2 regions of the Pseudoduganella aquatica genome follow, and region 2 is predicted to be linked to the other one. Evidence: predicted binding sites of a transcription regulator. Region 2 holds the regulator's gene; the other holds the start of a gene.

Region 1 (10,986 bases), 1.4 Mb from region 2:
GCCGGTCCGGCGCGTCCCTGTCCATGGCGCTTTACTTCTTCTTGGTCGGCTTGAGCAGCGGGACCAGGTATTTGCCCGTCACGCTGGCCGGGTTGGCCGCCACGTCTTCCGGCGAACCGGCGGCGATAATCTGGCCGCCGCCCGCGCCGCCTTCCGGCCCCAGGTCCACAATCCAGTCCGCCGTCTTGATGACGTCCAGATTGTGCTCGATGATGGCCAGCGTGTTGCCCTGGTCGCGCAGGCGGTGGATCACCTTGAGCAGCAGGTCGATGTCGTGGAAGTGCAGGCCGGTGGTCGGCTCGTCCAGGATGTACAGCGTGCGCCCCGTGTCGCGCTTGGACAGCTCCAGCGACAGCTTGACGCGCTGCGCCTCGCCGCCCGACAGCGTGGTGGCGCTCTGCCCCAGCTTGATGTAGCCCAGGCCCACGTCCAGCAGCGTGTGCAGCTTGCGCGCGATGACAGGCACCGGCTTGAAGAATTCGTGCGCGTCTTCCACCGTCATGTCCAGCACTTCGGTGATGTTCTTGCCCTTGTAGTGAACTTCCAGCGTTTCGCGGTTGTAGCGCTTGCCGTGGCAGACGTCGCACGGCACGTACACGTCCGGCAGGAAGTGCATCTCCACCTTGATCACGCCGTCGCCCTGGCAGGCTTCGCAGCGGCCGCCCTTCACGTTGAAGGAGAAACGGCCCGCGCTGTAGCCGCGCTCCTTGGAGGTGGGCACGGTGGCGAACAGGTCGCGGATGGGCGTGAACAGGCCGGTGTAGGTGGCCGGGTTCGAGCGCGGCGTGCGGCCGATGGGCGCCTGGTCCACGGCGATCACCTTGTCGAAGTGTTCCAGGCCGCTGATGGTGTCGTGCGGCGAAGGCTCGGTCTGTGAACCGTACAGGTGGCGCGACAGGGCCGGGTAGAGCGTGTCGTTGATCAGCGAGGACTTGCCCGAGCCGGACACGCCGGTAATGCAGGTCATCAGGCCGACCGGCAGCTGCAGCGTGACGTTCTTCAGGTTGTTGCCGGTGGCGCCGGTGATCACCAGCTGGCGCTCCTCGTCGAACTGGTGGCGCTTCTTCGGCACTTCGATTTTCTTGGCGCCGCTCAGGTACTGCGACGTCAGCGACTCCTTGTTCTTCAGGATGTCCTTCAGCGAGCCGGAGGCGATCACGTCGCCGCCGTGCACGCCCGCGCCCTTGCCCATGTCGACGATATAGTCGGCGGTGCGGATCGCGTCCTCGTCGTGCTCCACCACCAGCACGCTGTTGCCGATGTCGCGCAGGTGCTTCAGGGTTTCGATCAGGCGGTCATTGTCGCGCTGGTGCAGGCCGATGGACGGCTCGTCCAGCACGTACATCACGCCGGTCAGGCCGGAACCGATCTGCGAAGCCAGGCGGATGCGCTGCGCTTCGCCGCCGGACAGCGTGTCGGCGCTGCGGTCCAGCGACAAATAGTCCAGGCCCACGTTGTTCAGGAACTTCAGGCGCGAGATGATTTCCTTCACCACGCGGTCGGCGATCTCGCGCTTGGCGCCGGTTAGCTCCAGCTGCTCGAAATACTCCAGCGAATCGCGCAGCGGCTTGCGCGACAGCTCGAAGATGGCGCGCTGCTGCTTGCCGCTGCCCACCTTCACATAGCGCGCTTCCGTGCGCAGGCGCGCGCCGGCGCAGGCCGGGCATTCCTTCTCGTTGATGAACTTGGCCAGTTCTTCCTTTACCGCCATCGAATCGGTTTCGCGGTAGCGGCGCGACAGGTTGTTCACCACGCCTTCGAAGGTGTGTTCCTTGACCACGGTGCGGCCGCGCTCATTGATGTAGGCGAACGGAATCGACTGCTTGCCGGAGCCGTGCAGCACGGCTTCCTGCGCGTTCTTCGGCAGCTGCTCGAACGGCGTGTCCAGGTCGAATTCGTAGTATTCCGCCAGCGCGGTCAGCATCTGGAAGTAGAACTGGTTGCGGCGGTCCCAGCCCTTCACGGCGCCGGAGGCCAGCGACAGGTTGGGGAAGGCCACGATGCGCTTCGGATCGAAGAATTCGATATGGCCCAGGCCATCGCACTCGGGGCAGGCGCCCATCGGATTGTTGAACGAGAACAGGCGCGGTTCCAGCTCCTGCAGCGAGTAGCCGCATTCGGTGCAGGCGAATTTATTGGAGTACACATGCTCCTGCGCGGTATCCATCTCATACGCCACGGCGCGGCCATCGGCCAGGCGCAGCGCGGTCTCGAAGCTCTCGGCCAGGCGCTGCTTGATTTCCGGGTTCACCTTCACGCGGTCGATCACCACGGCTATGGTGTGCTTTTCGGTCTTCTTCAGTTTGGGCAGGTCGTCCACTTCGTAGATTTTTGCGTCATGCGTACCGCTTTGCACGCGGAACCTCACGAAGCCCTGGGCCTGCATCTGCTCGAACAGGTCCACATGCTCGCCCTTGCGGTTGGCCACCACCGGCGCCAGGATCATCAGCTTGGTGCCCTCGGGCATGGCCAGCACCGCGTCCACCATCTGCGACACGGTCTGCGCGGCCAGCGCGTGGGTCGGGTGGTTGATGCAGTAGGGCGTGCCCACGCGCGCGAACAGCAGGCGCAGGTAGTCGTGGATCTCGGTCACCGTGCCCACCGTGGAGCGCGGATTGTGCGAGGTGGCTTTCTGCTCGATGGAGATGGCCGGCGACAGGCCCTCGATCAGGTCCACGTCCGGTTTTTCCATCAGCTGCAGGAACTGGCGCGCATAGGCCGACAGCGATTCCACGTAGCGGCGCTGGCCTTCCGCGTACAGCGTGTCGAACGCCAGCGAGGACTTGCCGGAACCGGACAGGCCGGTAATCACGATCAGCTTGTTGCGCGGCAGATCGAGGTTGATGTTCTTGAGGTTATGCGTGCGTGCGCCGCGGATGCGGATCTGTTCCATTGTCTGAGCCTTGGATAAAGGAGGGCGAACGGGGTGAACCCGCTACTATAGCCGGGTTTGATCCGCGCCGCCTCGCGCTGTTTGATGCAGATCAAGGCGCACGGTTCAATATACTGTATATAATACCAGTATTCTTAAAAATGGGCAGGGCCTTGCCTTCGCTTATAATCGTCGTTTAAGCAAATGACAGCCCGCCGCGCGCGGCCGCAGTTCAACAGGAGTTTATACATGGCATCAGTCAACAAAGTCATCATCGTCGGCAATCTGGGCCGCGATCCGGAAATTCGCTACATGCCCAGCGGTGATGCGATCGCCAACATTGCTGTTGCGACCTCGTACAAGTCGAAGGACCGCAACACCGGCGAGCAAAAAGAGCAAACCGAGTGGCACCGCATTTCCTTCTTCGGCCGCCTGGCTGAAATCGTCGGCCAGTACCTGAAAAAAGGTTCCTCGGTCTACGTGGAAGGCCGCCTGCAGACCCGCAAGTACACCGACAAGGACGGCGTAGAGAAATACGCAACCGACATCATCGCCGAGCAGATGCAAATGCTGGGCGGCCGTCAAGGCATGGGTGACGGCGGCGGCATGGACGACGGCGGCAGCTACGACGCCCCGGCCCCGCGCCAGGCCCCGGCTCCGCGCCCCGCGCCAGCCCCGGCCCCCGCACCGCGTCCGGCCCCGCGCCCGGCGCCGAACTTCTCGGACATGGACGACGATATTCCGTTCTAAGGAATGCACGCAACGACCAACTGAAACGGCCCGGATACCTCGTATCCGGGCCTTTTTTTTACAGGAGATCCGCATGGGCGCAGCTGCGGCCAGCCAGAGTCCGGAACTGCTGCGCCGCCTGCTGCGTGCAAAAGACCGGATGGATGCCGCCTCCGAAGAGGAGTGGCCGGTGGCGCGCCTGGCGCAGGTGAGCTGCGTCTCGGCGGCGCACTTCGCGCGCTCCTTCAAGGTGGCCTTCGGCCTGCCGCCGCACCGCTACCTGCTCTCGCGCCGCATCGAGCGCGCCAAGGCGCTGCTGCGCGAAACCGATCTGCCCATCACTGAAATCGCCTTCCGCACCGGTTGGCGCAGCCTGGGCACGTTCGGGCGCACCTTCCGCGATATCACCGGAGAAAATCCAGGCGAAATCCGCGAGCGCGAGCGGGCGGCGGCGGGGCAGCCGGGCCGCGTGCCCGCCTGTGTGCTTGGCGCTGCGCACCGGCCCCACCTCACCATGGCAGTTTCGGAGAAGCGGCGCCGGATGGCCGAACCTATACTGGGGACTCAAACAAAGGAGACCCTATGACTCAAGGTATCGAAGTAGCCGGACTGTATGTCCGCGACCAGGATGAAGCACTCGCGTTCTACGTGGACAAGCTGGGCTTCCGCGTCCACACGGACGTGCGCAACGGCGAGTATCGCTGGCTTACGGTCCAGCATCCGGAGCAGCCGTCGTTCCAGCTGGGCCTGTATGTGCCGGGGCCGCCCACCCACGATGCGGCGACCGCGCAGACGCTGTCCGCGATGGTGGCCAAGGGCGCCATGCCGCCCCTGGTGCTGGTGGTGGACGATTGCCGCGCCGCCTGGCACACCATGCGGGAACTCGGTGTGGAGTTCACGCAGGAGCCGGTCGACCGTTACGGCACCGTGGACGCCGGCTTCCGCGATCCATCGGGCAACGGCTGGAAAATGATACAGACACGCCGCTGAGTTCGTCGAGCGCCAGGCCATGCCGGCGTCAGCGCTTCAGCACCAGCCTGGCCTCCAGTCCGCCACCGGGACGGTTGTGCAGGGTGAGGCTGGCGTCCATGGCCCGCGTCAATTGGCGCGCGATGGCCAGGCCGAGGCCGGTGCCGCCGGTATTGCGGTTGCGCGAAGTTTCAATCCGCACGAAAGGTTCGAACACGGCGTCCAGCGATTCGGCCGGAATGCCGGGGCCACGGTCGAGCACGCTGATCGCCAGCAGGCCGGTGCCGGCGTGCGCGGCGTCGATCACGATCTCGGCCGCGCCGCCGAATTTCAGCGCGTTGTCGACCAGGTTGCCCAGCACCCGGCGCAGCGCCTGCGGGCGCGCCACCAGCGCCGCACCGGCCTTGCCTTGCAGGCTCACGTCGTGGCCGCCGTCGCGGTAGTCGGCCAGCATGCTGTCGAGCAGGGCGTCGGGATCGATACGCAGCGGCGTTTCGGCCGCGCCGTGCAGCGTGCGCGCATAGGCCACGCCTTCCTTGACCAGGGTTTCCATCTCCTGCAGGTCCTGCTGCAGCTTGGCGTGCTGCGGCGTGTCGTCGTCCATCATGTCCACCCGCAGGCGCATGCGCGTGATCGGGGTCTGCAGGTCGTGCGAGATGGCGGCCAGGATCTGCAGGCGCTCGGTCATATAGCCGGCGATGCGGTCCTGCATGGCGTTGAAGGCGCGCGCCGCGCGCGCCACCTCGGACGGGCCGTCCTCTGCCAGGCGCTCGGCCTTCAGGTCCGGCCCCAGCGCGTCGGCCGCCTGGGCCAGCTGGTGCAGCGGCCGCGTGGCCTGGCGCACCGCGTACCAGCAGCAGGCCGCCAGCAGCGCCAGCTGCAGCGCCAGCAGCAGCGGCAGCCAGCGCGACAGGGGAATGCCGTGCATGGGCGTGATGTCTATGGTCAGCGGCGCGCCGTCGCTCAGGCGCAAATGCACTTGCAGCCGCTCGCGCTCGCCGGGCACGGCGTTGGCCGTCAGTTCGTAGCTGGTGCCGATGCCGTCGGCGATCGAGGCCGCCACCCGGGCCGACAGCGTGGCGTCCGGCGCCACGCCGGCCACGCCGGGCTCGAGCATGAAGTGGTAGCTGCGGCGCGCCAGCCGGGGCAGCCAGGCGGGGCGCTCGGCGGCGGGCAGGCGGTCCAGCAGGGCCACCGAGCTGGCCACTTCGCGCTCGATATAGCCCATCATCACGTTCATGGTGGCCTGGTTGCGCTCCGTCATGGTGAGCCAGAAGGAGGTGGCGTTGGCGGCGGCCAGGCCGATGAACAGGATCAGCGCCAGGCGCGCGAACAGCGAGCGCGGCCAGCGCAAGGGGCCGGCTGCCATCAGTCGCGCCCTTCCAGCACCGTCACGGCGGACGAGAACACATAGCCTTCGCTGCGCAGCGTCTTGATATAGCGCGGCTCGCGCGCCACGTCCTTCAGCGTCTGACGCAAGCGGCTCACCAGCAGGTCGATGGAGCGGTCGAAGGCGTCGGCCTGGCGGCCCTGGGTCAGGTTCAGCAGCTGGTCGCGCGTGAGCACCCGCTGCGGGTGGTCGAGGAAGACGCGCAGCAGCCGGTACTCGGCGCCGCTGAGCGCCACCATGGTGCCGTCGGCGTCCAGCAGGTGGCGCGCCACCGTGTCCAGCTTCCAGTCGCCGAAGCCCAGCATGTGGGCCGCTTCGGTCACCTGCATATTCTTGGGCAGCATGCGCGCGCGGCGCAGCACGGCGCGGATGCGCGCCAGCAGCTCGCGCGAGGCGAAGGGCTTGGCCAGGTAGTCGTCGGCGCCCATCTCCAGGCCGACGATGCGGTCGGCCTCCTCGGCCAGCGCGGTCAGCATCAGCACCGGCACCGTGCGGTGCTTGCCGGCCCGCAGCTCGCGGCACAGCAGCAGGCCGTCCTCGCCGGGCAGCATCAGGTCCAGCACGATCAGGTCCGGCTCGCCCTGTTCCAGCACGGCGCGCATCTGGCGTCCGTTGGCGGCCAGCGAGACGCGCATGCCGTTCTTTTCAAGGTAGGCCGCCAGCAGTTCGCGGATGCCTCTGTCGTCGTCGACGATCAATACGTGGTCGTTAGTGTCCATGCAGCCATGATACCCCAGCGCATTTGCATGTTTGTATCCCCATGTATCCCCCGCGCCGGCATACACACTACATTGCAGCGCCGCCGTTCGGCCGACACAAGCGGGATACCTGGGCGCGGTCCAATGGCGTCTTCTATCCTTCTTTTATCCTGTTAGGCGGAGCGCCCCATGCACAACCTGCTCGAAACGCTGCTGGCCCTGCTGGCCGGCGTCTTCACCATCGCCTCGCCGTGCGTGCTGCCGGTGATGCCCATCCTGCTGGGCAGCGCCGCGGCCACCGCAGGCGGCGCCGGCCAGCCGGCCGGCCTGGACCGCCGCCGGCCGCTGTACATCATCGCCGGCTTCATCCTCACGTTCGCGTCCTTCGCCATGCTGCTGGGCGCGGTGTCGTCCGTGGTGCAGGCGGCGCAGGAGGCGCTGCGCAACGCCGCCATCGCGCTGCTGGCGCTGTCCGGCCTGCTGCGCCTGTGGCCCCGTCCCTATGACTGGCTGGTGGCCGGGGTGCAGCGGGCCCTGCCCGGCATGGGCGGCGGCGCGGGGCCGGCCGGCGCGCGGGGCGGCAACCTGGGCGGCTTTGTGCTGGGCATGTCGCTGGGCGCGGTGTGGACGCCGTGCGCCGGTCCCGTGCTGGCCTCCATCCTGGCGCTGGTGGTGAAGGCGCAAGACCTGGGCCGGTCGGCGCTGCTGATCACGCTGTACGCCGCCGGCGCCGCCATACCCATGCTGGCCATCCTGTACGGCGGCCAGTACGCCGGCGCGCGGGTGCGCGTGCTGGCGCGCCATGCCGGGCGCCTGCAGCAGGTGTTCGGCGTGCTCGTGATGGCCACCGCCTTCGCTATATATATGCAGTACGACATCCTGGCCTATTCCAGGCTGGCTGCCTTCTTCCCCTCCCTGAAAGGACTCTGATATGTTTTTGACACGCACAGCTGCGGCCGCCGCCGCCCTGGCCCTGGCCTCCGGCCTGGCCGCCGCCGGTCCGTTGAAGAACCCGGCCGCCGCGCCGGAGTTCACCGGCATCGAGAAATGGCTGAACAGCGAGCCGCTCACCGTGCAGCAGCTGCGCGGCAAGGTGGTGCTGGTGGATTTCTGGACCTACACGTGCATTAATTGCATCAACGTGCTGCCGCACGTCAAGTCCTGGTACGAGAAGTATAAGGACCAGGGCCTGGTGGTGGTCGGGGTGCACACGCCCGAATTCCCCTTCGAGCGCAGCACCGCCAATGTGCAGACCGCCATCAAGCGCTTCGATATCCGCTATCCGGTGGCGCAGGACAACCGCTACGCCACCTGGAGCGCCTACCGCAACCAGTACTGGCCGGCGCTGTATTTGATCGACCGCAACGGCAAGGTGGTCTATACCCACTTCGGCGAGGGGCAGTACGGCCAGACCGAGGCGGCGATCCAGGCGCTGCTGGCGCAAAAAGGTTGAACAGGCAAGCTTGCCTGTGTTCAGGACAAGCCCGGCCGCTGCGCCGGGCTTTTTTTCGTCCCGCAGTCAGTGAATTGATAGCAGGAAATCAGCTTGTTTGTCAGATAGGCATCCTCCTTGCCGCCCTAGAATAAAGCTTGTGTGCTTGTCTTTTCACTATGGAAAAGTTGTCGTTTACTCGAGTTGTTTGATGGCGACAGGAAATTAAATAAGTGCTGCATGGCAAGTAAATCCGCTATACTTGCCGGTAATGTCTATTTGCTGCCTGCATTTCTGGCGGCATCAGAGAGGGGGAGTAGCAGCCTCCCTATGAAATTGCCCCAAGTTAACAAGTTTACTTAATGAAAGCACCGCTGCGGTCGCTTTGTAACGAAGCGTAGTTTTGCGTTGCGGTGTTGCGTCAGTTCGATGACGGCGAGTAAAAGTTGACCGGTAAGTAACATTCCTGTCACTTTTGTTTACTAAAGTTAAGCGAACTGTTGACGTTAAGAATGAAAAGCGCGCTCTTTTTATAGGGCGCTGTGCCACAGATTAGCGATTGGAGCCCCGGGAATAGCCCACAGGCTCCAGTTCGTGCCCAGTCAGATTCGAGTAGTGCCCCAAGGAGAATGGAAATGAGTATCGTAACCAGCTTGTCCACAGACCAAATTGCCTCACTTTCGACCGCGCAGATTGCGGGTCTGGCGACAGCTGATATCGCTGGCCTTTCCTCCGACCAGTTCCGGGCGCTGACGACCGACCAGATGGGCGTGTTCACCAGCGCCCAAATTCCGTCGTTCACCACCAGCCAGCTGGCCGGCGCGCTGACCACGGACCAGACCGTTGCGCTGACGTCCGCGCAGTTCGCTTCCCTGACCAGCGGCCAGGTCGCCGCGCTGTCGACCGACGCGATGAAAGCCATCGAGTCCAACGACATCGCCGCGCTGAAGACCGCCTCCATTGCTGCACTGAAAACGAACCAAGTCGCGGTGCTGGGCTCCGACCAGATCGGCGCGCTGACCAGCGGCCAGGCCGCCGCGCTGACCACCAACGCGATCGCCGCCGGCCTGACGACCGACCAGATCGTCGCCCTGGGCACCAACCATACCGCCGTGCTGAGCTCGGCTCAAGTCGCTGCCTTCAGCACCGACGGCATCGCCGCCATGCAGACCGAAGACCTGGCCGCGCTGCGCACCGTCGCCATCGCCGGCCTGAAGTCCACTCAGCTGGCCGCGCTGACCACCGACCAGGTCGTCGGCCTGGGCACCAACCAGGTTGCCGCGCTGACCAGCGCCCAAGCCGGCGCGCTGACCACCGATGGCATCAAAGCCATGGAAACCAGCGACCTGGCCGCCCTGAAGTCGTCCGCCCTCGCCGGCTTGAACACCGCCCAGATCGCTGCGCTGACGACCGACCAGATCGGCGCCATGACCACCGGCCAGTTCGCCGCGCTGAGCGTCACCCAGATCGGCGCCGGCCTGACGACCGACCAGGTTGTCGCCATGAACTCGGCGCAGATCGGCGTGCTGAGCACCGCCCAGGTCGCCGCCTTCACCACCGACGCCATCAAGGCCATCGAAACCAATGATCTGGTGGCCCTGAAGTCGACCGTGATCGCCGCCCTGAAAACCAACCAGATCGCCGCCCTGACCACCGACCAGGTCAACAACCTGTCGAGCAGCCAGGTTGCCGCGCTGACGACCACCGCCATCGCGACCGCGCTGAGTACCGACCAGGTTGTCGCCCTGAATAGCCAGCAAGCCGGCGCCCTGAGCTCGAGCCAGGTGGCCGCCTTCACCACCGACGGCATCGCCGCGCTGCAAACCGAAGACCTGGCCGCGCTGAAGACCGCCGCCATCGCCGGCCTGCGCACCGCGCAAGTGGCCGCACTGACCACCGACCAGGTTGTTGGCCTGGGTACCAACCAGGTTGCCGCGCTGACCAGCGCCCAAGCTGGCGCCCTGACCACCGACGGCATCAAGGCCATGGAGACCAGTGACCTGGCCGTGCTGAAATCGGCTGCCATCGCCGGCCTGAGCACCGCCCAGATTTCGGTGCTGACCACCGACCAGATCGGCGCCATGACCTCCGGCCAGTTTGCCGCCCTGAGCGTCACCCAGATCGGCGCCGGCCTGACCACCGACCAGATCGTGGCCATGAACTCCGCCCAGTTCGGCGCGTTCACCACCACCCAGTTCAACGCCCTGTCGACCGACTCGATCAAAGCCATCGAGACCAACGACATCGTCGGCCTGAAATCGACCGTGATCGCCGCGCTGAAAACCAACCAGATCGCCGCCCTGACGACCGACCAGGTGAACAGCCTGACCAGCAGCCAGGTCGCAGCGCTGACCACCACCGCCATCGCCACCGCGCTGAGCACCGACCAGGTGGTTGCCCTGAACAGCGTACAAGCATCGGCCCTGAGCTCGCTGCAAGTGGCTGCCTTCACCACCGACGCCATTGCCGCGCTGCAGACCGAAGACCTGGCCGCGCTGAAAACGTCGGCCATCGCCGGCCTGAAGTCGTCGCAAATGGCCGCGCTGACCACCGACCAGGTGGTGGGCCTGGGCACCAACCAGGTTGCCGCGCTGACCAGCACCCAGGCTGGCGCGCTGACCACCGACGGCATCAAGGCCATGGAGACCAATGACCTGGCCGTGCTGAAATCGGCTGCCATCGCCGGCCTGAACACTGCCCAGATCTCGGTGCTGACCACCGACCAGATCGGCGCCATGTCCTCCGGCCAGTTCAGCGCCCTGAGCACCACCCAGATCGCTGCGGGCCTGACCACCGACCAGATCGTGGCCATGAACTCGGCCCAGTTCGGCGCGTTCACCACCACCCAGTTCAGCGCCCTGTCGACCGACTCGATCAAAGCCATCGAGACCAACGA
Region 2 (10,986 bases):
CCGGCCGCCTGCACGTTCTCCGACGACTGGTAGCTGGACTTGAGCGACTCCAGCGTGGTGTTCAGCTTGTTCACGCCGGTGACGGTGGACAGCTGCGCCAGCTGGCTGGTGAGCTGCGCATTGTCCAGCGGATTCATCGGATCCTGGTTCTTCAGCTGGGTGACCAGCAGCGTCATGAATTTATCGGTATCGGCCTGCACGCCATCGGTGGCGGTCTGCTTCTTCGGGTTGACGGCGTTCAGCAGCGTATCGGACACCGGCGCGTTGGTGGACACAGTGGTCATGGCTTATCTTTCTAAGGTTGCGGCTTACTGGCCGATGGTGAGGGTTTTCAGCAGCAAGGTCTTGGCCGCGTTCATGGTTTCCACGTTGGTCTGGTAGGAGCGCGAGGCCGACAGCATATTGACCATTTCGTCCACCACGTTCACGTTCGGCATGCTGACATAGCCCTTGTCGTCGGCCATCGGATGCTTGGGGTCGTACACCTGCTTGAGCGGCGACGGGTCCTCGATCACGCGCTGCACCTTGACCCCGGTGGACGCGCCGCCATTGGCGGCCGGCTGCGCCTCGAACACCACCTGCTTGGCGCGGTAGGCCTCGCCGCTCGCGCTGGTGGCGCTGTCGGCATTGGCCAGGTTGCTGGCCACGACGTTCAGGCGCTGCGCCTGGGCGCTCATGGCTGAACCGGAAACATTGAATATACTAAACAGCGACATGATTATTGACCTCCCTGTATGGCCGCCATCAGCCCCTTGATCTGGGAATTGATCAGCGTAATGCCGGCCTCGTAGCGCAGCGCGTTGTCGGCGAACTGGTTGCGTTCCACATCCATATCCACCGTATTGCCGTCCACCGCGCCCTGCACGATGCCGCGGTATTGCAGCGGCGTGCCGTCGGCCAGCGTGCCGGCGCTTTGCTGGGGGACGGGGAAATGCTTGGGCGCCGTGGTCTTCAAAGGCTGGGCCGCGCCCGCCATCGCCGTGCTCAGCGCGGCGGTGAAGTCGATGTCCTTGGCCTTGTAGTTCGGCGTGTCCGCATTGGCGATGTTAGACGCCAGCACGGTCTGGCGCTGAGAGCGCAGGCTCAGTGCCGTCTCGTTGAAGCGCATGAATTCGTCCAGTTTCCCTAACATCGCAATCTCCCGCCTGCTTTCTATTGGTGACAGCTTCGATGATACGGATGGGATGGTCCATCCGATCGCGGGATTAGCCCCGGATTTGGGCGCTTATTCACCGCTTCGGGATCGCGCGCCGGGACTATCATGGCCACATTCAAGGAAAGCCCACTATGAAACGCACACTGACCGCCGCCCTGCTACTGATCAATTCCGCCGCCGCCCTGGCCCAGCCGCCGGCCGCGGCGCGCCAGGACCTGGGCGCGCTGCGCCTGAGCGTGGAGCAGTTCCTGCAAACCCAGACCGCCGGCCTGCCGGGCGCGGTGACCGTCACGGTCGGCCCGGTCGACCAGCGCATGGCGCTGGCGCCCTGCCCCCAGCTGCAGCCCTTCTTCATGCCCGGCGCGCGCGCCTGGGGCAAGACCACGGTGGGCGTGCGCTGTGCGGCCCCTTCCGCATGGACGGTGTATATTCAAGCCAATGTGGCGGTGCAGGCCGAATACGTGGCCAGCGCCGTGCCGCTGGCGCAAGGCCAGGCCATCGAAGCGGGCCAGCTGGTGCTGGTCAAGGGTGATTTGACAACCTTGCCGGCCGGCATAGCCACCGACATCAGCCAGATCGTCGGCCGCAGCAGCAACGCCTCGCTGGCGGCCGGCACGCCGATGCGGCTCGACACCCTGCGCAGCAAGCCGGTGATGGTGGCCGGGCAGCTGGTGCGGGTGGTGTCGGGCGGGGCCGGCTTCCGCGTCTCGGCCGAGGCGCGCGCCGTCGCGGCCGCCTCGGAAGGGCAGCTGGTGCAGGTGCGGACCGCGAGCGGCCAGCAAGTGAGCGGCATCGCCAAAGCGGGGGGACTGGTGGAGGTGGCGTTCTAAAAACGCTAAAGTTTATGTTCACGGCGCCGTTAATAACTCAGATCCCGGGGTTTTTACACCCCAACCAGACGAGGATATTGCTGTGAAAATTAACGACTCAGTCAAGAGCACGCCTGGCCTGCCGGCCTCGCCTGCGACTACCACCACCGCGCGCGGCGCCGACAAGGCCAGCACGGCCCCTGTGGCGACCGACAGCGTCAAGCTGTCGGCGCAAGGCCAGGCCATGGCCGCCAGCAGCGCCAGCGGCAGCAGCGCGGTGTTCGATACGAAAAAAGTGGAACGCATCAAGCTTGCAATTGCCGATGGGCAATTCCAAGTCAACTCGGAAAAAGTGGCCGATGGCTTGCTGGAAACAGTCAAGGATCTGCTGCACTCACGTAAAAGATAGGTAAATCATGCAATCCGTCGCACCCGCGGTTTCTCCTGCACTCACGCCCCTGAGCAGCTTGCGCGAAGAACAGCGCGTCATCACCGCCCTGCTGGCGGTGCTCAAGCAGGAACAGCAGCAACTGGTGGCGGCGGACATAGACGGTTTGACGGAACTGACGCCGCGCAAAGCCGCGCTGGTCAACGACATGGCCGTGCTGGCCAGCCAGCGCCACAGCGCGCTCGGCGCGGCAGGCCACAAGGCCGAAGAAGCGGGCATGGAAGCCTGGCTGGCCGCCAGCGGCGACGCCACCGCCGCCCCGCTCTGGCAGCAGGTGCTGGAACTGACCCGCGAAGCCAAAGAACTGAACCGCCTGAACGGCACCCTCATCAGCAAACACCTGAGCCACACGCAAGGCGCGCTGCAAGCGCTGCGTCCCCAGGCCCAAGGCAATTTCTACGGTCCCAGCGGCCAACCCACCGCCTCCTCGCCGCGCCGCGGCTTCCTCGCCGGCTAAATACGCTTAGCGGTTGATGCAAATCAACCATCGTTGACACTCATTAGTTGCGCTGATGCATTTTATGCAAATTCTTGCATAATGCCTCCATGCACACACACCACGCCATGGCCGCCGGCGCGCTTGCGCTCCAGTTTGCCTCCATATTGCCCGCAGCGGCGCAGCCCGCTCCCGTAAAAGCTGCGCTCGAGGGCGGCGAACGCCTCGGCCTGTACGACGGCAGCCAGTTCCGCTACGGCGACGGGCGCTGCGGCGGCTGCGCGCCCCGGCAGGCCCTGTGGTACTTCCAGCAGGAGGGCCTGGCCGTGCCGCGCCAGCCAGCCTCGACAGCCTTGCCAGCCCTGCCCGACCTGGTCTGGCTGGGTGCGCCGCACCTGGTGCCGCAAGCCACGCTGGCACCATCCGGCCAAGCCCTGCAGGCGCCCGGCGCGGCGCCGCTGGCCATGCAGCTGGCGCCCAAAATCGCGCCCAACCGTTCCTATTTCAACGCCGCCACGCTGGATTTCTTCCGCCAGCGCGCAGTCCGCGTGCGCGGCACGCTGCGCGCGCAGGCCAGCCAGCCTAGTTTTGAAGCGCGCACCATCTGGCCGCTGGACTATGTCATCGACGCGGCCAGCATGCGGGCGCAGCCCCTGGCCGCCGCCGGCGACACGCTAAGCGCCTTTGTGCGCCAGGAAAACGGCGGCGCGCGCAGCCCCTACGCCACGCGCCTGGTCTGGGAGCGCCGGCCCGCAGCCCGCGACTGGGGCGGCAAGGCCGTGCTGGCCCTGATGCTGAACGGCGCCCAAGGCGACGACGACGAAGCCTACGGCGGCCACTTCGCCGTCGCCACCGGCCGCTTGGGCCAGCACGGCGAATGGGCCGACTGGATGGTGAACAACTTCTACAATCTGGACAGCTACAGCGAAAAAGGCATCATCGCGTCGATGGTCCCGATGGACAACTACCTGATGGACCTGAACAGCGGCCAGCAGTACTATCGGCCGTCGACCATGCTGGTGGCGGTGCTGCGCGACGCCCGCACCGCGCAAGCCTACCAGCGCAGCATGCAGGACCGCTTCCGCCGCTTCTACCGGCACGAATTCAGCTACCGCCACGCCTCGGCCAACTGCGCCGGCATCAGCATGGACGCGTTCAGGGCGCTGGGCTGGCAGGTGCCCGAGCAGGGACCGACCAGCCGCCTCAAGGCCATCGGCGCCTATGGCTACAAGGCCGCCAAGGACCTCAGCCTGGCCAGCGGCCACAAGGCCTACGGCTACTTTACCGAGGAGCAGACCCGGCTCTACCCGGCCGTGGCCTTCGCAGCGCTGGGCCAGGATCTGCTCAAGCTGCTCGCCGGCGCGGCGCCCGGCCGGGCGCTGAGCGCATATGAGCAGCAGTTGCGGGCGGACGTGGAAGCGCTGGTGCTGGTGCGCATTCCGCAAGTGCCGTCCAGCCGCGCTTTTGGCTCGGCGCCCGTGTTTTCCATCGATGAATTCATGGCGCGCGCGCCGCATGATGAGGCGCGATGGCAGATCGTGCCGGTGCCGCCGCGCCCCTTCCCGGCCGAGCTGCGCACCGGGCCGGCCCTGGCCGACGACAGTTCCTTGCCAGTGCCTGTGCCTGTGGGCGGGCTGCTGCTGGGCGTGGTGGGCGCCGGCGTCGGCTGGCACTGGAGGCGGCGGCGCAGGGCGGCTTAGCGGGGCGCGCCATGGGCGACCCGCCGGGGCATGCTGGCCGGCGGCGCACGGCGGGTTACGCGGCAGGGCCGCTAACCCGCCCTACGGGGCCGGCGGGGCGGCTGGGGGAGCCGGCGCGGTCGGCACTTCGGTGGCGGGGTCGGGGATGCCGGACAGGATGGTCACCGCCACGCGGCGGTTGCGGGCGCGGCCGTCCGCTTGCGCGTTGGGCGCCACCGGGTAGTTGTCGGCGTGGCCGACCGCCGTCAGCCGCGCCGGCGCCACGCCGGAGTCGATGAACAGCCGCACCACGGCGCCCGCGCGCGCGGCCGACAGCTCCCAGTTGGACGGGAAGTTGGTGTTGCGGATGGGGAGGTTGTCGGTGTGGCCCTCGACCTGCACCGCGTGCGGGTCCGCCTTCAGCAGCACCGCCACCGCCTGCAGCGCCTCGCGCGATTCGGACGTCAGCAGGGCCGCGCCCGGATCGAACAGCACGCTGGCGTTGATCTCCACGCTGACGCCGCGGCTGTTCTGCGTCACCCGCACCTTGCCCTCCTTCACCAGCGGCGCCAGCGTGGACAGCAAGTCCTGCGCCAGCTTGGTCATCTGCTCTTTTTCCTTGCGCAGCAGCTCGGTGCGCCGGCGCAGCGCGGGATTGGGGATGGGCAGGTTCTGCACCTGGGTGTTGATGGGCTTGGCCGAACCCTGGCCGCCGAAGGCGTCGCCCAGCGCGTCCGAGAAGATCTTGTATTTGCCGGTGTTGACGGCGGCGATCGAGTACATCACCACGAAGAAGGCGAACAGCAAGGTGATGAAGTCGGCGTAGGAGATCAGCCAGCGCTCATGGTTCTCGGGCTCGTCGTCGAACTTCCTGCGGGCGCGGCGCTGCATCTCAGTCGTACTCGCGCAGCAGGGTGGCGATGCGTTCGTCGATCACGCGGCTGTGGTCGCCCGTGGCGATGTCGTAAAACACGGCGGCGGCGATTTCCTGCTGGTGCACATGCTGGGTGACGATGACTTTCAGCTTGTTGGCGATGGGGTAGAAAAACAAATTGGCCAGGCCCACGCCGTAAATGGTGGACACGAAGGCGATGGCGATGCCGGCGCCCAGCTTGCTGGGGTCGGCCAGGTTTTCCATCACCTGGATCAAGCCCAGCACCGCGCCCAGGATGCCGATGGTGGGCGAGTAGCCGGCCGCCGATTCCCAGATGCGCACGGCCTGGCGCTCGGCCGTTTCGTAGGCGGTGATTTCGGTGTCGAGCAGGTTGCGCAGCTTGTCCGGATGGATGCCGTCAACGATCAGGCGCAGGCCCTTGGCGTTGAACTTGTCCTTCGAGGCGAGCATATAGCGCTCCAGCGACAGCATGCCGTCGCGCTTGGCGGTGGCGTTCCAGGCGCCGATTTCGCGCGCCAGCGTGACACGCGTGTCCGGCGGCGGCGCCACGATCCAGCGCGCCATGCGCAGCCCGCGCACAAAGGTGGCCGGCTTGGTCTGCAGCAGCACAGCGCCCAGCGTGCCGATCACCACAATGGCGAAGGCGGCCGGCTGCAGCAGCGAGCTCAGCTTGCCGCCCTCCATGCCCTGGCCGACCAGCACCCCGGCCACGCCCAGTATCAGTCCTGCTATGCTGGCCCAGTCCATGCCTGCTCCCTTAACGAGGCGCGCAGACGCGCCACCGCTTGCGTATGCAGCTGCGATACGCGTGATTCGGAGACGCCCATGACGGCGCCGATTTCCTTCAAGTTCAGTTCTTCCTCATAGTACAAGCCCATCAGCATCTTCTCGCGCGGCGGCAAGGCGTCGATGGCGTCGATCACGGCCTGGCGGAAGTCGGTGTCGAGCAGCGCGCGCAGCGGGTCGGCGTCCTCGTCGTTGTGGTAGCGGTCCAGGAAGCTTTCGCCGCCGTCGTCGTCGCGGAAGTCTTCGTAGTAGATCAGCTGGTGGCCGCCGCCTTCGGACAGCATTTCCTGGTAGTCGGCCAGCGACAGCTTGAGCGACTTGGCCACTTCCGACTCGCTGGGCGGACGGCCCAGGCGCTGCTGCAAGGTGGCCATGGCGGTTTCGATCTTGCGCATGTCCTGGCGCATGCTGCGCGGCATCCAGTCGCTATTGCGCAACTCGTCGAGCATGGCGCCGCGGATGCGCATCACGGCATAGGTTTCAAACTGGGCGCCGTGGGTTTCCTCGTAGCGGTTGATGGCGTCGAGCAGGCCTATCATGCCGGCCTGCACCAGGTCATCGACTTCCACGCTGGGTGGCAATTTGGCCTTCATGTGGTGGGCCAGCCGCTTGACCAGCGGCATATGCTCCGTCAGCAGCGAGTTCTTGTCCGCTTTCCCTTTGGCCGTGTACATATCGTTCTAATTTTTCTCAGACGCTAAAATGGTTGCTACTCCCCGTGCGGAATTGAGGCGCGCCGGCCAGCGCCAGACGTCCTGCCAGTTGCCGGAACGCGACCGACGCGCCGGCCAGCGGAAAGGCGTCGACCACCGCCCGCCCCAGGCGCGCCGCGCGCTGCAAGTACTCATCAGCAGGCACCGACCCCATCGAAACCAGGGTTACCGCGAGGTATCGGCTTGCCGCTTGCGCCATATTATCGTAAACCACCTTGGCTTCGGCCTCGGATGCGCCCGTTACCACAATGCCGAAGGGCCGCCGGCCCAGTTCGTGGTTCAGGCGCTTGATCATGCTGTAGGCGTTTTTGATCGAGGTGGCGCTGTTCGAGACCTGCACCACGATGTCGGAACTGGCCATCACCGGCACCGGAAACGCTTCGCCGTCGAACTCGCCGTCGACGATCATCAGGCCGGTCTGCTTGGCCAGCACGTCGAAGGCCTTGGCCAGGCGGCGCGTTTCGTCGGGGCCGGAGCGGGCCACGCCGCGTGTCATCGATACCACACCGAAGCCTTGCGGCACCTGGTGGATCACCTGATTCAGGCCGCATTCCTGGCGCGCCACGTCCAGCAGGCTGGCGCCGCTGTCCACGCCGAGGCGGGAGGCCACGCCGTGCGCGCTGGCGCAGGCGTCCACCAGCAGCACGTCGTTGCCGGCGCGCGCCAGCGAGGCGCCCAGGTTGACCAGCATGGCGCCCTTGTCGTCCTGCGGCGTGGCGGAGAGGAAGGTGACGATGCGCGGCTGCGGCCCTGCCAGCATGCGGCGCAGGCCTTCGGCCTGGTCGAAGTCGAAGTTAGCCAAGGCGCACCTCGCGCAGTGCGTGGTCCAGGCCGGCGACATTGGCGCCGAAGGCGCCGGCGGCCGACATCACCAGCGGCAGTTCATGGTCGGCGTACTGGCTGGCGGCGGCGCCCTGCTTCAGGCGGAAAGCGCGTTCGACCAGCGCGGCCGGGTCGGCCAGGTGCAGGTCTTCCGGCACGCGCTGGCCGCTCGAGACGTAGAACATATTCAGTTTCTGGCGTATCACCACGTCCAGCACGTTGCCGATCGAGGCCGCTTCGTCCAGCTTGGTCATGATGCAGCCGGCCAGGCCGCTGCCCTGGTAGGCGCGCACCACTTCGTTCAGGGTTTCCTGGGTCGAGGTGGCGTTCAGGCACAGCAGGCGCTTGACGTTGGCGTCCGTGCCTTGCAGCATGGCGACCTGCTCGGCCACCATGTGGTCGCGCTGGCTCACGCCGACGGTGTCGATCAGCACGGTGTGCTTGTTTTTCAGTTCTTTCAGGGCAATGCGCAAGTCGGCTTCGTCCTTCACCGAGTGCACCATCACGCCCAGGATTTTGCCGTAGATGCGCAGCTGCTCGTGCGCGCCGATACGGTAGGCGTCGGTGGTGATCAGGGCCAGCTTGTCCGGGCCGTGGCGCATCACGCAGCGCGCGGCCAGCTTGGCGGTGCTGGTGGTCTTGCCCACGCCGGTTGGGCCCACCAGGGCGAACACGCCGCCCTGCTCGATCAGCGCGTCCTCGTTGGCGATGGCCGACAGGTTGCGGGTCAGCACGGTCTTAATCCAGCGCAGGCTGTCGGCGGCGTCGCGGCCGGCCGGCAGTTTTTCGATCAGGTAGCGCGCCAGGCTGGCCGAGAAGCCGGCCGCCAGCATTTCACGCAGCACGGCGGCCTTTTGCGGCTCGCGCTGCTGGGTCGAGCCCCAGGAGATTTCCGCCAGCTGGGTTTCCATCATGCCGCGCATGGCGCGGATTTCGCTCATCATGCCGCTCATCTCGGCGGCCGCGTTGGCCTTGGCGCTGGCGACGGCGTCGGCCACCATGGCGCTGATGCGGTCCATGTCCAGCGACGGCGCGGGAGCCACAGCTGCCGCGGCACGCGGCGCAGACTGGCGCACGGCGGCTTCCGGCGCGGCGGCGCGGGGCACAGGACGTGGCGCCGGTGCTGCAGCAACGGCAGGGGCCGGCGCGGCGGCAACGGGGGCCATCGGCGCCAGCGGCGACAGATACGACGGGGTTTCCGGCAGGTCCAGGTAGGGATTCGGCTGCGCCATCGGCGAATCGGGGGAAGGCAGCGCCAGCGAGGCGGCGTCGTCGTTGGCGAGGGCCAGAATTTCCACCTCGCCATCCGTAGGACGATTCGACAAGATCACCGCATCCGGCCCCAGGGCCTCGCGTACTTTGCGCAGCGCTTCACGCGACGTAGGTGCAGTAAATTTTTTGACGTTCATGACCAATTCCCCTGTTACACAAGTGCCGCGCCTTCAAAACGGGCGGGGCTCACTCTCATGCTTGCATTATTGACGATGCACAGGGGAAACGATCGATGGAACAGGGCGGGAAATGGCCCGCATTTCGGATTTGCCGGCGGCGGCCGCGTGGCCTAGTGTTCGCTAAATACCTGCTCCAGCGTATCGGCGTGGAATAGCGCCAAAGCCCAACGGTCCAGCTGCTCGTCGCTGGCAGCGGCCAGCCTCTCCAGCTCAAGCGCCGGCAGCGCGCCAAACCGGTGCCGTAATTGCTTGGCCAGCAAGACCGCGCGCCCTTGCTGCAGGCCTTGCTGCATGCCTTGCTGCATGCCTTGCTGCATGCCTTGCTGCATGCCTTGCTGCATGCCTTGCTGCATGCCCTGCTGCCTCCCCTCCAGCACGCCCTGCCGCAGGCCTTCTTCACGGCCTTCCTCAAGACCTTTACGGCGGCTTTCCTCGCGAATGATGCGCTCTATCGATAACATGTGCGGCATGATGCCTCCCTGCTCCGACTCACGCAATTCCTGCCAGAGCTGCTGCTCCAGCTCGTCCGGCAAGCGCATGAGCCAATCGATCACGTTGAACAAGTTGATGATACGCCGTTTGCTCCATTTGCGCCGATACAGCAAGCGCGCGACGCGGCGCTTGTACACCAGCCGCACTTCCGGATCATGCTGGCTGGCCAGCGTCATCAAATGGGCTGCCGTCAGCACTGCGAAGACATTCTCCATTTCCAGCAAAACATCGATGTGCGGCGCGTAGTCCAGCAGTTTCACAACAGGAAAATCTATCCCTATCCTGCAGCCGCCCACGGTTATGCTGAACGCATGTGGCCGCCAGACCTGGCTGGCATCGGCCAGCACGGCCAGGCTGATGACGGGCAATCGATGCCTGTCGTATGCACGGTAGTTGCAGATGTAAATGCGCTCGGTGAACTCGCCGGTGCGCTGTGTCTGCACTTCCACATGCACCAGCGCGTCCTGCGCCGTGTCGCCGCGCAGGCAAACCCGTACCAGCTTGTCCGCCACGCGCTTGCCGGACGCACCCTCGGCCAGTTGCGCCAGCTCCTGGTCCAGGAAGGCGAACGGCCGCGTCCAATCTATCAGCTCATAGACTTGTGGGAAGTAGAACGCCAGGAATTCGGGAAAGTAGCGCGCCAGCGCTTCCTTCCACGGCGCATCGTAGTCATCGTTCGGCATCGCTCCAGTCTAGGCCTGCGGACTGGGCAGCGATGCCGGTTTGCGCAAACCGCCGCGATTTACTGGGCGCCGACCAGCGCGGTGACGCGGATGGTCTTGGTTTCCGGGATCTCGGCATGCGACAGCACTTTGAGCTGCGGCAAGGCGCGGCGCAGGAAGCGCGACAGCAAGGTGCGCAGCGGTCCCGGCACCAGCAGCACAGGCGTCAGCCCCAGCGCCTCCTGCTGCGCCGCTGCCGCCTGCGCCTGCTGGGCGATGGTGTCGGCCAGGCCGGGCTCGATGCCGGCGCCGTCCGGCCCGCTCGCCGCCAGCGCTTGCATCAGCAGGCGCTCCAGGCGGTTGTCCAGCGTCATCACCGACAGCTCGCCGCCGGCCGGGAACAGCTGCTGCACAATGGCGCGGCCCAGGGAAATCCGCACCAGCGCCGTCAATTCGTTCGGATCCTGGGTGTGCACGGTGTGCTCGGCCAGCGTTTCAATAATCGAGCGCATGTCGCGGATGTGCACGCCTTCGGCCAGCAGGTTCTGCAGCACTTTCTGAAGCGTCGACAGCGACAGCATCTTCGGCACCAGGTCCTCCACCAGCTTGGGCGATTCCTTGCCCAGGTGGTCCAGCA

Evidence for each region. The regulator FliA, encoded in region 2, starts transcription of late flagellar genes. The targets are predictions, from matches to a motif close to CTAAAGTTTNNNNNNNNNNNGCCGNTA.
Region 1: KT882_RS00395 (heme utilization protein) is a predicted target of FliA. The motif match lies at 8,573-8,599, and genes of this name have one in related genera.

The regions. Positions count from the first base shown of each region.
Region 1 covers NZ_CP086370.1:119,380-130,365, reverse strand. Annotated here, with positions in the region: gene KT882_RS00440 (AraC family transcriptional regulator) at 1-25, opposite strand, end outside; gene uvrA (excinuclease ABC subunit UvrA) at 32-2,893, opposite strand; gene ssb (single-stranded DNA-binding protein) at 3,122-3,622, shown strand; gene KT882_RS00425 (helix-turn-helix transcriptional regulator) at 3,696-4,187, shown strand; gene KT882_RS00420 (VOC family protein) at 4,184-4,591, shown strand; gene KT882_RS00415 (ATP-binding protein) at 4,620-5,939, opposite strand; gene KT882_RS00410 (response regulator) at 5,939-6,679, opposite strand; gene KT882_RS00405 (cytochrome c biogenesis CcdA family protein) at 6,848-7,588, shown strand; gene KT882_RS00400 (thioredoxin family protein) at 7,590-8,111, shown strand; gene KT882_RS00395 (heme utilization protein) at 8,726-10,986, shown strand, end outside.
Region 2 covers NZ_CP086370.1:5,620,428-5,631,413, forward strand. Annotated here, with positions in the region: gene KT882_RS25065 (flagellar hook assembly protein FlgD) at 1-284, opposite strand, end outside; gene flgC (flagellar basal body rod protein FlgC) at 309-716, opposite strand; gene flgB (flagellar basal body rod protein FlgB) at 719-1,132, opposite strand; gene flgA (flagellar basal body P-ring formation chaperone FlgA) at 1,288-1,986, shown strand; gene flgM (flagellar biosynthesis anti-sigma factor FlgM) at 2,069-2,374, shown strand; gene KT882_RS25090 (flagella synthesis protein FlgN) at 2,382-2,870, shown strand; gene KT882_RS25095 (hypothetical protein) at 2,960-4,549, shown strand; gene motD (flagellar motor protein MotD) at 4,631-5,419, opposite strand; gene KT882_RS25105 (flagellar motor protein) at 5,421-6,170, opposite strand; gene KT882_RS25110 (RNA polymerase sigma factor FliA) at 6,152-6,883, opposite strand; gene KT882_RS25115 (MinD/ParA family ATP-binding protein) at 6,900-7,724, opposite strand; gene flhF (flagellar biosynthesis protein FlhF) at 7,717-9,153, opposite strand; gene KT882_RS25125 (DUF4351 domain-containing protein) at 9,306-10,370, opposite strand; gene flhA (flagellar biosynthesis protein FlhA) at 10,430-10,986, opposite strand, start outside.